Regions from separate parts of the Micromonospora sp. WMMD736 genome, predicted to be linked through region 2. Evidence: riboswitches for the same ligand, from Rfam matches in the RefSeq annotation. Region 2 holds a riboswitch; the other holds the start of a gene.
What was found. A riboswitch is a leader RNA that binds a small molecule or an ion and turns the genes downstream of it on or off. The one in region 2 is predicted to bind S-adenosylmethionine.
Positions count from the first base shown of each region.

Region 1 (7,616 bases), 2.6 Mb from region 2:
GGTGCTGGCGTACGCGTTCTGGGACCTGTCCACCTTCCTGATCAACGGTGGCCTGTTCGTGCTGCTCGGCACCCAGATCCCCCGGGCGGTGCGCGGGATCGTCAGCACCTCGCCGCCGCGGGCGGTGCTGATCGTGCTCGCGGTCACGCTCGTCGTCGTGCTCACCCGGTTGGGCTTCGTCTACCTGACGGCGCAGTCGGCGCGGCTGCGTCGGCGGCGGATGGTCGAGCAGGAACGCAGCACGCCGAGCTGGCGGGTCGGCACGGTCGCGGGCTGGTCCGGTTTCCGGGGCGCCGTGTCGCTCGCCGCCGCGCTGGCCGTCCCGACGATGACGGTCGCCGGCCGGCCGGTGGTCGAGCGGGATCTGATCATCTTCGTCACGGCGCTGGTGATCGTCCTGATCATGCTGGTGCAGGGCACCACCCTGCCGCTGGTGGTGCGCTGGGCGCGGCTGTCCGGCGACCCCGAACGCGTCGACGAGGCCCGACGCGCCCGTCGGAGCGCCACCCAGGCCGGCCTGGACGCCCTGCCCGGGGTCGCCGCGGAGGTGGGGGCCGAGAAGGAGTCCGTACGCCGGCTGCGGGCCGAGTACGAGCGTCACCTGGCGGACCTCGACGAGACCGGCGGACGTACCGGCGAGGAACGCCGACTCGAACGCCGACTGCGCCTCGGCGTCCTCGCCCACAAGCGACGGGAGTTGACCCGGCTACGCGACAGCCGGGAGATCGACGACCTGGTGCTCCTGGAGCTCCAGTCGGCGCTGGACAACGAGGAGATCCGGCTGCTGGGGCGTGGACCCGACGAGTGAGCGGGGTCCGCAACCGACCCCTGACGTATTGGTGACACCGCGCGGTCCGCGACCGGGGCGTCCGGGCAGCTCATCGGCGGGTACGGTGGAGGCCTGTTTCGGTGTTCGTCGATGCGCTCGGTCGGTGAGGGGGGCCCATGACCACCGGGGCGAGCGCGGCCGAGCCGCGGATGGTCACCGAGCGGCAGTTCCTCGACGAGGTGGCCTCGGTCACCCGCGAGCGGGTCGCCACCGGGTTCCTCTACCTCATGGCGCAGGAGGGCGCAGTCGTCGGCGTCCAGTGGGAACAGCCCGGCGTCGACCACCTCCGCCGCTATCGCGTCCGCGACGCCTGCCCACACTGCGTCGTCCTCGCCGCGGTGGTGACCCTCGCCCCCGTGCTGCCACTGGACGTGCTGCGCGCCGGTCGCGCCCGGCCGCAGTACGAGACGGTCCTGCGGACCGGCCGGTTGCCCCACCTGGCGTTCGCCCGTCCGGCGGGGCCACCCGGGGCGAGCTGGCTGGGCGACTGCCACGCGGTCGACGGTGACCCGCACTCCGACGCCGACTGCCCGAGGCACGCCGTGCCCCCTCGCACCGGTGACCCGTTGGCGCTGCGCCCCGGGTCGCTGCCCCGGGCCGTACGGGAGCTGTATCCGCACGAGGGCGCGGCGGCCGCCGACCTGGCCCGGCGGCTACGGATCGCGCAGGACTGGCGCGCGGACGCGCAGGCCGTGGCGAGTGGCATCCGCGAAGCGGCGGCGACCTGGGCGTTCCTGCGCAACTCCTGCGTGCTGGGCGTGCCCGTGCCCGGCGCCAACGGTCTCGTGCTCACGCTGCCGCCGGGGCGTGCCCCGGACGACCGGTCGCTCGGCGAGCTGCACGAGGCGACCGTACGCGCCCTGCCCTCCGGTGGCCCGGTGCCCTACCAGGAGCTGGCCTGCCTGCTGCCCGAGCCGGCGTCGACGACGCAGCGCATGCCGACGTACGCCGGCGCGGTGGACCTGACCGCCGCCGCGCCGGTACGGACGCTGCGGCTGCCGACGCCGCGCCGGCCGCTGAGCACCACCGGCCGGGGTGTGCTGCTGCTCTACGAGGCCCGGCACGCCATGGGTCGGCACGTGGCGAGCCCGCCGGTGCGCGACAGCGCGTACTGGGATTCCGAGGCGGCGTTGAACGTCTTCGAGTTCACCCTGCTGGAACGGGTCGCCGGGCGGCACTACCAGGAGGCGGTGGCCGCCTACCTCCAGGCGTTGCGGCGCGAGGGGGACCTGCTCGCGCGCCCGCACAAGGTGCTCGACCGGCGTCGCCGCAAGGCCCTGTCACACGCGTTCGGCGGGCTGGACGACGAGGAGCTGCACCTGTGGGCGTCGGTGGCCTACCGCAACGCCATCCTGGAACTGCTCGGCGACCTGAAGGCGTTCGCCGCGCACCTGAGCATCCAGGCGGGCTGAGCGCCGCCCTCGGAGCACTGGGCCCCTCAGAGCACCTGGGCCAGGAAGCGACGCAGTCGGGGATGGTCGGCCCCCTCGAAGATCCGCTCCGGTGGGCCGGCTTCCAGCACCACGCCCCGGTCCATGAAGGCCACCGTGTCGGCGACCTGCCGGGCGAAGCCCATCTCGTGGGTGACCACCACCATGGTCATCCCGGCGGCGGACAGGTCGGCCATCACTCCGAGGACCCCCTTGACCAGCTCCGGGTCGAGCGCCGAGGTGGCCTCGTCGAAGAGCATCACCTCGGGTCGCAGCGCCAGCGCCCGGGCGATCGCCACCCGCTGCTGCTGACCGCCGGAGAGCTGCGCGGGCCGGGCGTCGGCCTTGCCGGCGAGCCCCACCAGCTCCAGCTGCGCGCGGGCGACCTGGGCCGCCTCGTCCGGGCCGAGCCCCCGCAGCCGGCGCAGCGCCAGCGTGATGTTGCGCAGCACGCTCATGTGCGGGAAGAGGTTGAACTGCTGAAACACCATGCCGACCCGCTGGCGCAGCGCGTCCGGGTCGTCCCGTAGCACGCTGCGTCCGTCCAGCAGCACGTCGCCACGGTCGGGTTCGATGAGGCGGTTGAGCGTCCGCAGCAGGGTCGACTTGCCCGAGCCGGACGGTCCGATCACGCACGCCGTCGCGCCCCGGGGCACGTCCAGGTCGACGCCGCGCAGTACGCGGTTCGCGCCGAAGGCCAGGTGGATGTCGTGTGCCCGCAGGCTGACCGAGGTGGTGGTGGCGGTGGTCATCGCCGGTCTCCTTCCGTGGCCGGGGTCAGCGTGGGCTCGTCGTCCTCGTCCGGCGCGACGGGGTTCCGGCCGTCGCGCAGCCGCCGGTCGATCCAGTTGACGAGGTGTGTCAGTGGGACGGTCAGCGCCAGGTAGAACAGTCCGGCCAGCAGCAGCGCGGACTCGTTCCCGGTGGTGGCCGCGTAGTCCTGCCCGATGCGGAACAGCTCGCGCTGGCTGGCCACCAGGCCGAGGAAGTACACCAGGCTGGAGTCCTTGATCAACGCGATGAGCTGGTTGACCCAGGCGGGCAGCACCCGCCGGATGCCCTGCGGGATGATCACCAGCCGCATCGCGTCGGTCCAGGAGAAGCCGAGGGCCCGAGCACCCTCCAGCTGGGCGGCCTCCACCGACTGGATGCCGGCGCGGAAGATCTCCCCGATGTACGCGGCGGCGATCAGCGACAGCGCGAGGATGCCCAGCGGGTACGGGTCCGGCCCCCACACCTGCATGCCCAGCGGCGCCAACCCGACGCCGATCAACAGGATCGTCGCCGCGGCCGGCAGCCCCCGGAACACGTCGGTGTAGACGCGCGCCGGCCAGCGTAGCCACCGGCTGCGGGAGATCCCGGCCACGGCCAGCAGCAGACCCAGCACCGTGCCGAGCAGGGCGGCGGAGACCGCCAGGATCAGCGTGTTGGGCAGCCCGACGGTCAGCATCTCGGGCAGCGCCTCGCGCATCGCGTCGACGTCGAAGAACGTCTCCCACAGGGTGCTCAACGGATCCATCGTTCGCCTCTCCTACCGCCCTGCTCGCTCGTCACCGGGTCAGGACGCGGCCGACGCGGACGCCGACGGCGCCGCGACCGTGCCGCTGCCCGGCGTGAAGTCGGCCGGGATCGGCCGGCCCGGGTAGTACTGGGCCTGCAACCGGTTCCACGTGCCGTCGGCGATGACCTCGTCGAGGGCCTTGTTCAGCGCCTCGCGCAGCTTGTCGCTGCCCTTGGCGACGGCGTACGCGGTCGGTGCCGGACTGAGCTGCTTGGCCGCCACGGTGATCTTGCCGTTGCTGTCGGCGGCGGACTTCTCGCCGATCTCGGCCGGGGCGATCCAGGCGTCGGCCGTGCCCGCCTTGAGCTGGTTGATCGCGCCGTTGTAGTCGGGTACGCGGACCGGGTCGAGCTGCTTGCCGGTGGCGTAGTCGTCCTGGACGGTGCCCTGCACCACCACGACACGCTTGCCGGTGAGCTGGTCGAAATCCTTGATCGGCGAGCCGGCCGGCACGTCCAGTCCGAAGTAGCCGAAGTCGTACCCGTTGCCGAAGTCGACGGTCTTCTTGCGCGCCTCGGTGACGGTGATCGAGGAGCTGCCGACGTCGAACTTGTGGTTGTTGACCTGGGACAGGAGCGCGGAGAAGTCGGTGCCGACGAACTCGACCTTCAGGCCGAGCTTGCCGGCCACGGCGGTCAGCAGGTCGTTGTCGAAGCCGGTGAACTTGCCGTCCTTGAGGTACACATTGGGCGGGGCGTCCGTCAGCGTCCCGGCCCGCAGCACACCCGCCTGCGCCAGACCGTACGGATTCCCCGCATCGCCAGCCGACCCGCCGCCGCCGCTACCGCCGCAGGCGCTCAACCCACCAACAACCACAGCAGCGGCCGCAAAAATCCTCAAACCAACAGAACTACGCACAAAATTCTCCAAAAGGGTGACGTCGACCCCGTTGATCATGAAGTTATTGCCACGACACGCCGGTCGAGCGGGCAACAACTTCATGATCAACGCGAAGAAGGGTCGGGAGGGTGGGGTGGGGCGGGGAGGGGGGCTCAGCGCTTCAGGCGGCGGTACACGCCGCGCTGCGCATTCGCATCAGGTCCACGTGGCGACGCCGGGTCAGGGCCGGCGTACGCCGGCTTGCCGGTGGCGTGGGGCTGAGGATGTGCATGCGGTCTCCCGGGTCTTGGTGCTGACCTGGGTGCCAGGCCACGCTTGCACCGACGTCCCGCCGGTGCCTGGTCTTCACCCGGGGCACCCCACCGCGGAGGAGGGTTGCCGGCCAGCGAGCCGGGGCTTCGCGCTGGCGCTCATGACCTGCGCCGAGGCTAGCAGCGCCCACCGGTCGTCCGTCCAGCCGATATGACCACGCTCACCAGCCCCGACCCGCGCGCGGCGAGCTGGTCAACCGGCGTGGACGTGGGGTCGGCGCGTCCGGTCCGGCTCCTGACGACGCAGGATCTCCCGGGTCACCGAGGCGATCTCGCCCTGCCCGAACGCCAGGTACCGCAGCACGTTGCGAGCCGGGCCGCCCTCGGTCCACTCGAAGTAGATGTGCGGGCGGCGCGCGCTGCGGTCGCGGATCTCCAGCAGCAGCGCGGCCAGCGCGCTGGGCACCGCGGAGCTGGCCAGGCTGAGCACCGGGAAACGGTCGTGCGCCACGCTGCCGCGTACCAGCAACTCCGTCTCGAAATCCGACGGATCGGTGACCCGGACCTCTACGAAGATCACGTCGCTGTCGTCGGGAAAGTCGTTGTCCGCCATGGTCTGGGCCAGCTTGTCGCGGTACTCCGCGAGGTCGCGCCGCTCCGGCTCGTGCGCGACCAGACGGATCCGGCGTCCGGAGCGCTCGTCGATCATCGCGGTCGCCAACTCGTCCAGCTGGACGTGGTCGACCCGCAGCTCGAACGCCCGCGCCACCCGCGACAGCGCCGAGACCACGATCATCGCGCCGATGAAACAGCCGGCGATCTTCACACCGTCGGGCCGCTCCGCCACGTTCGCCACCGTGGTGTAGACGAACGCCACCGCGATGGCACCGAACGCGACCGTGCGTCCGCGCTGCCGCCGTCGCCGCGCCGCGAGGGTCACGGCCGTCGCCGCCGAGGTGATCAACACCAGGACCCCGGTCGCGTACGCGCCGCCCTGCGCGTCGACGCTGGCGGAGAAGATGATCGTGATCAGGAACGCCACGCCGGTGAAGACCAGGACCAGCGGCCGGACCGCGCGGGCCCACGTCGGCGCCATGCCGTAGCGGGGCAGATACCGGGGTACGAGGTTGAGCAGCCCGGCCATCGCGGACGCCCCCGCGAACCAGAGGATCGCGATGGTGGAGAGGTCGTAGACGGTGCCGAAAACCTCGCCGAGATGCTGGTGGGCCAGGTAGGCCAACGCCCGGCCGTTGGCGGCCCCACCCGGCTGGAAGGCCTCGGGCGGGATCAGCACGGTGGTGGTCACGCTGCTGGTGATCAGGAAGACGCTCATCGTCGCGGCGGCGGTGGTGAGCAATCGTCGCGCGCCTCGGATGCGGCCCAACGGCCGGTCCTCCGAGTCCTGACGGTCCCCCCGGATGTGCGGCATCACCGCCACCCCGGTCTCGAAGCCGGACAGGCCCAGCGCCAGCTTCGGGAACACGAGCAGGGACAGCCCGACCACCAGCAGCGGATCGCCGTGTCCGGTGGTCAGGGCGTTCGTCCAGTCTCCGACCGCGCTCGGGTGGCTGACCACCCGCCACAGCGCGTCGCCGATCACCACCGCGTTCAGCGTCAGGTAGACCGCCACCAGCACGACGGCGATCCCGATGGCCTCGCCGAAACCCTTGAGGAACACCGCGCCGAGCAGGGCCACCAGCAGCAACGTCACCGCCACCTCGTGTCCCTTGAGGCCGCTGGGCAGGAACGGGTTCTCGTCGATGTGGGCGGTCGCGTCGGCTGCGGACAGGGTGATGGTGATGATGAAGTCGGTGGCCGCGAAGCCCAGCAGCACCAGCACGAACAGCTTGCCGGGCCAGTAGCTGAGCAGGCGTACGAGCATCGCGATCGAGCCCTCGCCGTGCGGGCTCTCCACCGCCACCCGCCGGTAGACCGGCAGCGCGCCCAGCAGCGTCACCAGCACCAGCACCAGGGTCGCCACCGGCGAGAGCGCTCCGGCGGCCAGCGCCGCGATGCCCGGCTGGTAGCCCAGCGTGGAGAAGTAGTCCACGCCGGTCAGGCACATCACCCGCCACCACGGGTGGTGCCGGTCCTCCTGTGGGTGGGCGTGCAGGCCCTGCGGCGTGGGCTGGCGCGACCCGTCGGCGAGCAGCCAGCGTCGTAACCGGTCGGTCCGCCGGCCGGCACGTCTGTTCACCTCCACCGGCGTCACCCCCGTCCCGCCCATGGTCACCGCGAGTATCCGCCGTGTGGTCGACGTCCGTCCGGCGGTGTGCGGAACCCGTCCGCCGGGAGCAGCGACCCGGCCCCGGGTTTCGGGTCGGGAGCACCGGGGAAGCAGGGCCCCCGTCCCGAACCCCGGGCCGGGCAGTGCCGGGAGGGGAGCGGGCTCGTGGTTGGTGGCCGCCGCTTCCGCCGGGGCGACGGCTTCGGCCGTCAGCTCGACGAGCACGAGGCGCGGGTCGGGCCCGTCCCGCCGGCGCAGCCGGGCAACTCGTCCGCCGGCCGTCTGGTCGACAGTGCCGTCTACATCCGGGGACACCGGTTCGCCTCACCGGTCGGGCTCGCCGAGACGTACGCCTGCCTTCAGACGCAGGACCACGCGATGGCCTGGATCGGGCTGTACCGGCCCGACATCGACCAGATCTCCTCGCTGGCGCGCGAGTTCCGGCTGCACGACCTGGCGGTGGAGGACGCGATCAACG
Region 1 is NZ_JBMHMI010000001.1:6,568,068-6,575,683, forward strand. Features, by position in the region: gene ACN269_RS29850 (Na+/H+ antiporter) at 1-808, shown strand, start outside; gene ACN269_RS29855 (hypothetical protein) at 946-2,241, shown strand; gene ACN269_RS29860 (amino acid ABC transporter ATP-binding protein) at 2,268-3,011, opposite strand; gene ACN269_RS29865 (amino acid ABC transporter permease) at 3,008-3,778, opposite strand; gene ACN269_RS29870 (ABC transporter substrate-binding protein) at 3,818-4,543, opposite strand; SAM riboswitch class IV at 4,967-5,078, opposite strand; gene ACN269_RS29875 (amino acid transporter) at 5,165-7,114, opposite strand; gene corA (magnesium/cobalt transporter CorA) at 7,304-7,616, shown strand, end outside.
Region 1: another riboswitch for S-adenosylmethionine. It lies ahead of ACN269_RS29870 (ABC transporter substrate-binding protein); the one in region 2 lies ahead of thrC (threonine synthase).

Region 2 (7,616 bases):
ATCGGGTGCCGGGCATCGGGGTGTGGAAGAGGGCGTCGAAGCGTTGCCGGCAGGACGGCGGGAAGTCGGGCAGGTCGGCCTCGGTGGCCGCCGCGCCGATCCGGTACGCCTCGTCGACCGCTGCCCGGTCGGCGCCGTCGAACGGCACGATCGTGATGCTCATGCGGGCGAGCCTGGCAGGAGCAAAAGCGACAGGGCCAGCGATTATTCGCTGGCCCTGTCGAACGTGGTCGGGAGGGACACTCGCACAACGCCTCCGGCGTTGGGTCGCAAGAACTTCAAAAGTCTTCGGCGAAATGCCCTCCCGCACGGAGCATCTTGCGCCGTCCGGTTCCTGCCGTCAAGTCCTGGGCGGCGGGTTTTCCACACTCACAGCGAAAATCCAGTCACCCGGTGGATTCAGCCGAGCAGACCGGCGTCCCGGGCGGCACGCAAGGACGGCTTGATCTGGTGGGTCGGGCCGACCTGGGCGGCCACCGCGTCGATCGTCTTCAGACCTTCGCCGGTGTTGAAGATGACCGTCTCCGCCGTCGGGTCGAGCCGGCCGGACTCGACCAGCTTGCGCAGCACCGCCGCCGTGACGCCGCCCGCCGTCTCGGCGAACACCCCGGTGGTACGGGCCAGGTCGCGGATGCCGGCGCGGATCTCGTCGTCGTCGGCGTACTCCATCCACCCGCCGGTGCGGCGCACCGCTTCCAGGGCGTAGAGGCCGGCGGCCGGGTCGCCGATGTTGAGCGACTTGGCGATGCCGGTGGGCTTGACCGGGGTGATCGTGTCGGTGTCGGCGTGCAGCGCGGCGGCGATCGGGTTGCAGCCGGCCGACTGCGCCCCGAAGACCTTCCAGCCGCCCGCCGGGGCCTCGACCAGGCCGATCTCGACCAGCTCGGAGAAGGCCTTGTCAATCTTGGTGAGCAGTTCTCCGCTGGCCATCGGGATGACCACCTGGGCGGGGATCCGCCAGCCGAGCTGCTCGGCCACCTCGTACCCGAGGGTCTTGGAGCCTTCCGCGTAGTACGGCCGGACGTTCACGTTGACGAACGCCGTGTCCTCGAACTCGTCGGTCTCCACCAGTTCGCCGCAGAGCCGGTTGACGTCGTCGTACGACCCGTCGATGGCGACCAGCTCGCCGCCGTACACGGCGGTGGTGATGATTTTGCCCTGCTCCAGGTCGCTGGGGATGAAGACGATCGAGGGCACACCGGCGCGGGCGGCGTGCGCGGCCACCGAGTTGGCCAGGTTGCCGGTGGAGGCGCAGGCGAACCGGCTGAACCCGAGCGCCTTCGCGGCGGTCAGCGCCACCGAGACGACCCGGTCCTTGAACGAGTGGGTCGGGTTGGCGCTGTCGTCCTTGACCCAGAGCGGCGCGGTTATGCCCAGCTCGGCGGCGAGGTGCGGGGCCGCCACCAGCGGGGTCAGGCCCGGGTCGAGGGTGACCCGGGTGGTCGGGTCCTGGCCGGCGGGCAGCAGTGCGGCGTACCGCCAGATGTTGTCCGGGCCGGCCTCGATCTGCTCGCGGGTGACCGTGGCGAGGGCCGCGGTGTCGTAGTCGACCTCCAGCGGACCGAAACACTCGTAGCAGGCGTGCTGGGCGGCGAGCGGGTAGCGGGCCGAACAGGCGCGGCAGACGAGGGCGCGGGCGGGGCTGGCGGAGGTGTCGATGCCGGAGGCGGCGAGCGTCGACGTCATGTCGAGAGTCCTCTCATCTTTCCCCGCATCGCACGGTGCGGCGGGGACGGAATTGGCACCTGCCCCGCCGGTCGCTCAGCGGTGAGCGCGCGGGGTGGTTGCCGGGGCGTCGTCGGGCCGTATCCCTCAGCCCCTCTGGATGAGGTATGCAGTTGTGCCGTCGAGTCTAGGCAACGTTGCCCGGCGCCTCCACCGGGCATCCCAGCCAGTGGGTCAGCGGGCGGCCACCGCCACCGGGTCGACCACCGCGACGGGATCGGTGACCGCCGTCGGCCGAGGCGACGACGAGGGCCGGGGGCGGGTACGCGCGGCGAGGTTCGCGGCGACCAGGGCGGCGATGGTGATTGCCGCGCCGACCAGTTCGATCCCCTCCGGCCGGTAGCCACGGGCGATCTGCACGACGAACGTGGTCACCGGGACGAGGTTCATGAACAGGGCGGCGTTTGCCGCGCCCAGCCGCTGCACGCCGGTGTTCCAGGCCAGCACCGCGACGACGGCGGCGACGAGCACGGCGTACGCCACTTGTGGGGTGACCGCCACGAGGTCGGCGGCGGCCGGCGCGTGCTGCCACCCGACGGCGTCGGCGCCGATGCTCGCGGCCAGCATGGCGGCCGTGCCGGCGAGCGCGGTCAGGGTGGTGAAGCGCAGCGGTGACCAGGTGCCGAACCGGGTCGCGCCGTGGGTGTAGATAGCCCAGCCGAGCACCGCCCCGATCATCATGAGGCCGCCGAGACCGAACTGACCGAGCCCGGCCAGGCTCCCGCGGGTGATCACCAGGCCGACGCCGAGGAGCGCCACCAGGGAGAGGGCCAGCAGGGCGGGCTTCGGCCGTACGCCGTCCCGGGCCCACCGGACCAGCTGGGTGATGATCGGGGTGGTCGCCACGAACAGGGAGATCTGCTGCGGGGCGGCGTGCTCCAGCGCCAGGTTGGTGAGCAGGTTGAAGCCGGCGAAGCCGACCACGCCGAGCACCACCACCTCGACTCCCCGACCGCCGAGCCGCAGCGCGGCCGAGCCCTCCCGGATCAGCAGGATGCCGACCAGGATGACGGCGGCGAACAGGTAGCGGGCGGTGGTCAGGTTGAGCGGGTCGACCCTCGCGAGCGCGGTGGCCAGGATCGGGAACATCGCACCCCAGGCGAGCGCGGCGAGCAGTGGGTAGGCGGCGGCGCGGGATCGCATCGTCAGCTCCAATGTTCGAGTATCTTCGAACCAACGACACCGACCATAGGGTGTTGTTCGATCGTTGTCGAACAAGGGTTAGACTGGTCACATGGAGCCGCACGAACCCGACCTGACCGCCGTACCGGTAACCGCCGTACTGGCCGCGCTCGCCGACGACGTGCGGTTGCAGATCGTCCGGGCGCTCGCCGAGGGCGGCGAGGCGGCCTGCGGCAGCTTCGACTTCGGCGTCTCCAAGGCGACCCGCAGCCACCACCTGAAGGTGCTGCGCGAGGCCGGCCTGACCCGCACCCGGGCCGCCGGCACGAGCCGCCTGGTCCGACTGCGCCGCGACGAGGTTGACGCGCGCTACCCGGGCCTGCTGGACGCGGTCCTCGCCCCCCGCCCGCCGGCCTGACGGCCGACACGCACGCGTCGCCGGAGCCGACACGCCATGGCTCCGGCGACGCGCGTCACGGGTGCGGTCAGGCGTTCACCGGGCTGGGCTCGGCCATCGCCGGCGCAGACTCGTCGGCGCGACGCTTGAAGAGCAGCGAGTCGAGCGCCCACGGGCCCGAGCCCAGCGTCGCGACCAGCAGGAACGACCAGCAGAAGAGGGCTGCCAGCTCACCGCCGTTGCGCAGCGGCAGCAGGTCGTCCGGCTGGTGCACGACGAAGTAGGCGTACGCCATCGAGCCGGACGCGAGCAGCGCGGCGGGCCGGGTGAAGAGCCCGGCCAGCACCAGCGCGCCGCAGATGAGCTGGATCAGGGCGGCCCACCAGCCCGGCCAGGTGCCGAGCGGGATGGCCTTGCCGGTCATCGGGTTGCCGCCGAACAACCCGAAGACCGAGGAGAGTCCGTGCAGCGTGAACAGCAGGCCGATCACGATGCGGAACAGGGACAGGGTCGGCCCGCCGAGCCGAGAGACGTTCATGGAGACCTCCATCGAAGGGAACAGATCTCTTCCATGGTGGGGCCTCAAGCCATCGATGTTAATAAATTCCTTGCTAGTGGGAAAATCCCCGTCGGTAGCACCCAGGGCGCAGTGCGGGATCTACAGCTTTGCCCTAATTTGATCCACACGCGGCAGTAGCTCTCGCGCACTGGGAGCGCTCCCGAGTCCTCAACGTACCGGCTGGCGTGGTGCCCGTACACCCTGTCGAGCTGCCCCGAATATGGGGCAAGCGTCCGCCTCCGATGCGACGACTCGGTCGAGGTGGGCACCTGACGTACCGACCGCCGTCGGGCCGACCTGCGCCCGGTCCACCCGTTATGACTTGCCGGGATCCAGCTCCTTGACGAAGACTCCGCGCCCCGGTGCGCCGACAACGACACCCCGGTCACGCAGGAGCGCAACGGCACGCGCTGCAGTCGAGAACGACACCGAGTAGAGGTCGGCGAGCTGCGTGTAGGAGGGCAGCTTGGCACCCGGCTCATACTCGCCGGCCTTGATACGAGCGGCGACGTCCGCAGCGATGTCGACATAGCTCAGTGGGATCGCGGGCATGGGCGGTCCTCCCGGGTTGGCAATCCCATCTGATCACGACACGCGATCCACCCTCAAGAACATGGTTGACCTATGTCACTAGGTGAAATAGCGTGAGGATGAGCCTCCCGGGTTGGCACCAGGGCTGGTTCATCACTCCGGGAAGCCCCGGACCCACGCCGGGGCAGCGCACAGGGCGGCTCGAATGTCCCCCATTCGAGCTGGTTGTCGCGCTGCCCCGGCACCCCACAACCGAGAGGAGGCCCACCGTGACCGTGACCGAGGCGAGCGCCGCCTGGGAGGTCGAGCAGGTGACCGGCGAGCTGCGCGAGACGTACCTCGCGGTGGCCGCCGCGACCGTCCTGTTGGAGCGGACCAGCGCCGGCTGCGCCCATCCGGCGATCCGGCACGCGCGGCGTCGCGGAGACGACGCGCTCGACCTGGCCGCTGATGCCGAACGGCAACTCAGCGACGGCGTGAGCCGGCTGCGCACGGCAGCCGGCCAGCCCAGCATCGGAGACCTGGTCGAGGTACTGGACACCGCCCGCGAGCAGTTCGGTGCCGCCGCCGCGCGGGTCGGTCAGCTTCCGGCCCGGATCAGCGCAGCTCGGCAGCAGCTCGCCGATGCCGGTCAGCCCGACCTGGCCGCCGAGACGGCGAGTGGGCAGTGGTCCCGGGCCGCCGAGCAGCTCGACCTGATGGCCGAGAGCCTGACGGCGGCAGTGGAGGCGCTCACGTCGTACACCGAAGGGTTGTCCGGGTCGACCGCGTAAGCCCAAGCCGGAGGGAGCAGCATGACGGAGTACGAGGTTCCAGCACGCTGGATCGTGCACCTACCGACCACCCTGACCAGCATCGACGGCGCACGGGCGCTGGCCGAGGCGCTGCGCGACTCGCTCGGGCACGTCACCGCGATCGACTTCGGTGAGACGACGCTGAGCGAGGAGGACCGCCAGTTCGTGCGTACCCGCGTCTGGTGCGACCACCGACTACCCGGCGGCGCGCGCTGTGCCCTGCCCATCGACCATGGTGGCGGGTTGTGCGACTCACGGCCGGACACATCCCCGATGCGGACGCCGGCCGGAGGCAGAGCTGCCCCATATCTGGGGCAGCTCGACAGCGTCTGAACAGGGGACGGCAGGTCGAACCCAGAGCGAACGACGACCGCCCGGGCAGCGGCGGACCACGGCCGTCGGCGAGGATCGAGGAATGATCTTTCGCAACGTCAGCGGGCGACGGGTCGGCGTGGCAGCCGCTCTGCTGGTCACGCTCAGCGCGTGTGTGCCGCGCGATCACGCGGGGCAGGGCGGCGACCCGACCGGCCCGCCGCCGAAACCGTCGAGCCCCGCCCCGTCGGCGAGCGCCGAGCCCGTACCCACGTGCCCGGCGTCCGGCGTCCGGATCCGCTCGACCGGTGGGGACGCCGCGATGGGGCTGCGCGCCCTCGGCCTGGAGCTGGTCAACTGCGGCGACCGCCCCTACCGGCTCGACGGCTACCCGACGGTGTGGGTCCTCGACGAGCGGCGCAAGCCGATCATCCTGAGCGTGGTGAACGGGGCGCAGGGCATCACGTCGGGCTTCGACCAGCCGCCGCAGCCGATCACGCTGCAAGAAGGCGAACGGGCCGTCGCCACCGTCCTGTGGCGCAACCTGGTCACCGACTCGACGGTGGTGGCCACCGACGGGGCGTACCTGTCGGTGGCGCCCGCCGCTGGTCAGCCGGCCGAGGAGGTCGACCCGCACGGCCCGGTCGACGTGGGCAACACCGGGCGGATCGGCGTCAGCGCCTGGCGGACGCCTACGACGTGATGTCCTTGCGGGTGAAGCGCCAGAACGCCAATCCCCAGAACAGCGTCGCGTAGCTGATCGCCGAGATGGTGCCGCGTACCACGTCGTCGGTCTGCACCGGCGTGGACAGCAACCCGAGCCAGGCGGTGCTGAAGTGGGTGGGCAGGAAGTCCCGCAGCACGCCCAGTGCGGTGATCTGGTCCAGGATGCTGGACAGGATCCACAGCAGAACCGCGCCGCCGACCGCGCCGAGCGCGGCGTCCGTCGTCACCGACAGCAGGAACGCCAGGCCGGCCACCACCAGGAGTACGACCGCCAGGTAGCCGAGCACCGCCAGCAACCGCAGCAGCCCCTCGCCCGGCTCCAGCTCGGCGGCAACCGTGCTGCGCAGCGGCGACCAGCCGTAGCGCAGGGTGCCCGCGAGCAGGGCGGTACCGGCCAACAACGCCAGGGCCAGCCCCGAGTACGCGAGCGCGACCACCAGCTTCACCGTCAACAGCCGCGCCCGGGGCACCGGGATGGCCAGCAGATAGCGCAGGCTCCCCCAGCTCGCCTCGCTCGCCACCGTGTCGCCGCAGAACAGCGCGACGACCACCACCAGCAGGAACGACGCCGACACGAAGATGGAGAAGAGGGTGAAGTTGAGCCCTCCCGAGGTGGCCAGGTCGACGAGGCTGGCGAACTCGTTGTTGCCGTTGTCGTCGTCGCCGCCGGAGTTGAACTGGAAGGCGATCAGGATGATCAGCGGCAGCAGCACCATGAACCCGAGCGCGAGCTGGGTCCGCCGCCGGGACGCCTGCCGGCGGAACTCCGCCGCGAAGGGCATGGTGGCCGACGGCCGGTAGCCCCGGGCCTCGCCCGCGTCGACAACTGACATCACCGGTCACCGCTTCCCCGAGAGTTCTCGCCCACCAGGGCGAGGAACGCGTCTTCCAGGCGTCGCCGGGGCACCACCCGGTCCACCCCGATGCCGGCGCGCACCAGCTCGGCCACCACCTCGCTGCGGGCCGTGCCGTTGGTGTCCACCACCAACTGCCCGTCGCTCTCCGGCAGCACCCGTACGCCGTGCAGCCGGTCCAGCACGGCGCGCGCCGCCGCCGGATCGGTGACGTCGAACAGCACGCTCGGCGACTCGCCCACGATCTCCTGGACCGGTCCGGAGGCGACGATCCGGCCCTTGTTCACCACCACCGCGTGCGTGCAGGTCTGCTCCACCTCGGCCAGCAGGTGACTGGAGACCAGCACCGCCCGGCCGTCGGTGGCGTACCGCTGGAGCACCCGGCGCATCTCGGCGATCTGCGGCGGGTCGAGCCCGTCGGTCGGCTCGTCCAGCACCAGCAGCTCGGGCAGGCCGAGCATGGCCTGGGCGATGGCGAGCCGCTGCCGCATGCCGTGGCTGTAGTTCTTGATCTTCCGGTGCACCGAGTCGCCCAGCCCGGCGATCTCCAACGCCTCGTCGAAGTGCGCGTCCTCGGCCGGTCGTCCGGTGGCCCG
Region 2 is NZ_JBMHMI010000001.1:3,936,410-3,944,025, forward strand. Features, by position in the region: gene ACN269_RS17510 (GNAT family N-acetyltransferase) at 1-163, opposite strand, end outside; gene thrC (threonine synthase) at 400-1,686, opposite strand; SAM riboswitch class I at 1,697-1,832, opposite strand; gene ACN269_RS17520 (DMT family transporter) at 1,900-2,868, opposite strand; gene ACN269_RS17525 (ArsR/SmtB family transcription factor) at 2,960-3,265, shown strand; gene ACN269_RS17530 (DoxX family protein) at 3,333-3,782, opposite strand; gene ACN269_RS17535 (winged helix-turn-helix domain-containing protein) at 4,119-4,355, opposite strand; gene ACN269_RS17540 (hypothetical protein) at 4,604-5,107, shown strand; gene ACN269_RS17545 (hypothetical protein) at 5,129-5,461, shown strand; gene ACN269_RS17550 (DUF4232 domain-containing protein) at 5,544-6,143, shown strand; gene ACN269_RS17555 (ABC transporter permease) at 6,133-6,999, opposite strand; gene ACN269_RS17560 (alpha/beta fold hydrolase) at 6,999-7,616, opposite strand, start outside.